2 regions of the Pseudoalteromonas sp. MMG022 genome follow, and region 2 is predicted to be linked to the other one. Evidence: predicted binding sites of a transcription regulator. Region 2 holds the regulator's gene; the other holds the start of a gene.
What was found. The regulator sigma-54, encoded in region 2, starts transcription at its own class of promoters, with help from an activator protein. The targets are predictions, from matches to a motif close to GTTGGCACGNNNNTNGNNT.
Positions count from the first base shown of each region.

Region 1 (2,210 bases), on a different contig from region 2:
CCAGAGTAAGAATACACTTAGTGTTAAAGCAAAAAAGCGATTTATTGGAGGAATTGGCATCAATAGATGGGCTGACGGAGCTGCCAAATCGTCGTTTGTTTGATGAGCACCTAGCGCAACAATGGCAGGCTTGCCATTCGTTGGGTAAGACGCTAGGAATTGTATTAGTCGATATAGACTACTTTAAGGCTTACAACGATGTGTATGGCTACGGTGCTGGGGATGAATGTTTGATCAAAGTTGCCCGCTCTTTGAAAGCAACAGTAGATGCTCAGCAAGGGTTTATTGCTCGCTTCGATGGGGTGCGGTTTGCAGTTGTATTGGCTGGATGCTCGATTGAGCAGGTTGAAGCGTTATCTCATCTGATGCATGACGCAATAGATAAGTTACTACTACCTCATAAGTCTTCCCCCATCTGCGCGCATGTAAGTATTAGCACAGGTATGGTGTTAGTAGAGAAGGAGTTTTCATTTGGGGTGGCGAAATGTTTGCAATACGCTGATAACGCTTTGATGCAAGCTCACGTCAATCAAGAGCGTATGGTGTTGCTTATGAGGTGAGTCATGCTCACCTCATAACGTGGTTTACAGTATTTCTGACATCGCCGCGCTACCAAAACCAATCAACTTGGCATCTTTGAATACCAAAGGAGTACACTCATCTTTGGTCACTTTTCCGTCGGAATGTCTACTGTTAGTGGCAAAATAAAGCACCTGATACACGCTATCGCCCTTTTTGACTAATTCAGTGAAGTCAGGCGTATTGAAGGTATTTAAAACATGTTGGTAGTCGGCACCAATACTTAGCTCTGAGATTTTTTCACGGTTATTTTTTTGTGTTTTTTGCCAGTTGCTGTGCCCAGCCCAATTATGGTCAACTTCACCATCAGATACGGCTACAATACAGCCTGTTAGTAGGGGAGTGGCCAGTGCAGAGATTAAAAGTAATTTTTTCATTTTTTATTTGATCCTTAAAAAGACGTACCTGCATCTAAGCAATTTAATTGCCAACTTTAAAAGTTGTTATATATTAGGGTGTTATGGATTGGCCTGAGAAGTTCTGTGTCAAAAAGGCTAATCATTTTGGTTTAATTCATCATAATTTGGTTAATTAGATTACTCTATTGAGTTGCTCACCACAGTTAAAACTTTGAATATTATCAGCAATATTTTGCACAAGTCGTGCGATAGACTCTTTGCTGGCCCATGCAATATGTGGAGTGAGAATTAAATTACGCGCATGGTACATCAGCAGTGGGTTGTCGCTTTGTGCAGGTTCTTGAGACAGGACATCAACGGCCGCACCTGCGAGCTGATTGTGACTAAGTGCCTTAACCAGTGCTGCTTCGTTAACTATGCCGCCTCGCGCAGTGTTGATTAATACACAGCTTGGTTTGAGTGTGGCAAATTCTCGCTCATCAAATAAGTTGCGGGTTTGATTCGTTAAGGGGCAGTGTATTGAGATGATATCAGCCTGCTGTATTGCTTGCTCAAACGGCACGCGTCCTGCTCTGATGGTTGGGCTGTCACGTTGTTCGGCGATAATCACCTGTGCCCCAAAGGCTTCGGCAACTTTTGCTACCGCCTGGCCCAATGCGCCGTACCCAATAATAGTAAATTTTTTACCTGCAATTTCACTGATTGGGTGGTCCAGCCGGCAAAACATATCACTTTTTTGCCACAGCCCGTGATGACAATCTTGGATATATTGATGAACGTTACCCATCAAGTTGCCCAGCAGCGTAAATGTATGTTGAACGACACTGGGCGTCGAATATCCAGCAACATTTGTCACTGCAATGTTTAGCGCCTTGGCGGCATCAAGACTGATGTTGTTAGTGCCTGTGGCAGCAACACAAATGAGCTTGAGTTTGGGTAGCTGAGATAAAGCATCGGCATCCAATACTACTTTATTGCTAATTACCACATCAGCATCAAGACAGCGTGCGACTATGTCCTGTTTTTCTGTGTTGTCATAAATTTTTAGATCACCGCAACGCTCTAACGGCTCTAACGGTGTATTTGCGAGGGTTTGTGCATCAAGGATAACTATGTTCATAACTTTTCTCAAAAAGGCTTGACCTTGGTGTTTACTCTAAGGTTTATACTGTAACACAAATAGGGAGGCACAAATGAAAATTGGTGAAATGGCAAGATTGTTAGGTGTATCTACAGATACGCTGCGTTATTATGAGCAACATGGATTACTGT
Region 1 covers NZ_JAKFZQ010000017.1:51,107-53,316, reverse strand. Annotated here, with positions in the region: gene L1070_RS15045 (diguanylate cyclase) at 1-560, shown strand, start outside; gene L1070_RS15040 (DUF3192 domain-containing protein) at 585-956, opposite strand; gene L1070_RS15035 (D-2-hydroxyacid dehydrogenase) at 1,111-2,058, opposite strand; gene zntR (Zn(2+)-responsive transcriptional regulator) at 2,132-2,210, shown strand, end outside.
Region 1: L1070_RS15040 (DUF3192 domain-containing protein) is a predicted target of sigma-54. The motif match lies at 993-1,011, and genes of this name have one in related genera.

Region 2 (2,210 bases):
TAGAAAGCTAACAGTGTACCAAAACTTGATGGCAATTCTAGAAACGAGGAACTCACTAAACAAAGAAGCCCGAGAGCAGGTTTTAAACGAGTTATTGGATGAGTTCAACATCCAGCATATTCGTGACAGTTTAGGTATGGCTTTATCTGGAGGTGAGCGCCGTCGTGTTGAAATTGCTCGCGCTTTAGCCGCAAATCCAAAATTTATCCTCCTAGATGAGCCTTTTGCTGGTGTTGATCCCATTTCAGTGTTAGATATAAAGAAAATAATCGAACATTTAAAAAATAGAGGTATCGGTGTACTTATTACCGATCACAATGTTCGAGAAACCCTTGATGTATGTGAAAAAGCCTACATAGTATCACATGGTGAACTGATCGCATCTGGGACGCCTGAACATGTTTTGGCGGATCAAACAGTAAGAGATGTCTACCTTGGTGAACAATTCAGGCTATAGTTAATATACGCTTGGTCACAACAATAAAATAGAGAATAAGAAGGATTGTTAAAGGTACATGAGGCAATCGTTACAGCTGCGCATGGGGCAGCAACTTACCATGACACCGCAATTACAGCAGGCCATTCGTTTGCTGCAATTGAGTACGCTGGATCTACAACAAGAAATTCAAGAAGCGCTGGATAGCAACCCCCTTCTTGAAATAGAAGAGTCTGATTCCGATTCTGAGCTTGATAGTGATGCTCAAGAAAAAAATGGTAAAGATAATAGCCAGGACGATGCAAGCCAAGATCAGGACACCTATGAAGCAGAGGCCGTTAGCGACTATGAAATGGACTCTGATGCGGCGCTGAGCAAAGATACCGTCAGCGATGAATTGGCCATGGATGTTACTTGGGATGAGTACATGAGTGCCGCCCCTGCAGCCAGCAGCGGCCCTATGCCTGAAGACGAAACCGTTTATCAAGGCGAAACCACTGAAACCCTTCATGAATACTTAATGTGGCAACTTGAGCTCACTCCTTTTAGTCCAACGGATCATGGCATCGCTGTCGCAATCGTAGAGGCAATTGATGATAACGGTACTCTGACACTGAGCACCGAAGATATTCTAGAGAGCCTTAATGACGGCAATACTGAAGAGCTTATTGAACTTGATGAAGTAGAAGCAGTACTAAAGCGTATTCAATTGTTCGACCCAGTCGGTATTGGTGCACGCAGTTTGCAAGAGTGTCTCTGCATTCAGTTAAACCAATTTGACCCAAAAACAACACCTTGGCTCCAAGAAACCAAAATGATACTCAACGAGCACATTGATCTTTTAGCGAGCCGAGATTATCGCACCTTGATGAAAAAGACCAAGCTCAAGGAAACTGAGCTCAAAGAAATTATGACGTTGATTCATTCGCTCAATCCAAAACCCGCAGCGAGTATTATTCGGGAAGAGTCAGAATATGTAATCCCAGATGTATCAGTTAAAAAAGTCAAAGGTCGCTGGGTTGTTGAGTTAAATCCCGATTGTATGCCAAAAATCAGAGTGAATGATCACTACGCGGCAATGTCACGCTCAGTGAAATCCAGCACAGACAGTCAGTTTATACGCTCACATCTTCAAGAAGCTAAATGGTTCATTAAAAGCTTAGAAAGCAGAAATGAAACTTTAATGAAAGTTACTAATTGCATTGTGCAACAACAACAGGCATTCTTTGAACATGGCCCTGAAGCAATGCGGCCTATGGTGTTAAATGATGTAGCTGAAATGGTAGAGATGCACGAGTCAACCATCTCTCGAGTTACGACTCAAAAGTATATGCATACACCTAGGGGCATTTTTGAGTTGAAATACTTCTTCTCAAGCCATGTGAGTACAGAAAACGGAGGAGAGTGTTCATCCACTGCGATTCGAGCACTTATCAAAAAGCTAGTAGCTGCAGAAAATACCGCGAAACCATTAAGCGATAGTAAAATAGCAGATATCCTAGCAGAGCAAGGAATAAAGGTGGCCCGACGCACCATAGCCAAATATCGGGAGTCGTTAGCCATTCCACCGTCCAATCAGCGTAAGAGCTTGATTTAGACGTAATACCAAAGAAGGAAAATGCTTATGCAACTAAATTTAACTGGTCGTCATGTAGAAATCACTGATTCATTAAGAGACTATGTAACCAACAAGTTTGCGAAGCTGGAAAGGCATTTTGATCACATCAACAATGTACATGTGATCTTAGATGTTGAAAAGCTGGTCCAAAAGGCC
Region 2 covers NZ_JAKFZQ010000004.1:105,169-107,378, reverse strand. Annotated here, with positions in the region: gene lptB (LPS export ABC transporter ATP-binding protein) at 1-457, shown strand, start outside; gene L1070_RS04925 (RNA polymerase factor sigma-54) at 516-2,033, shown strand; gene hpf (ribosome hibernation promoting factor) at 2,061-2,210, shown strand, end outside.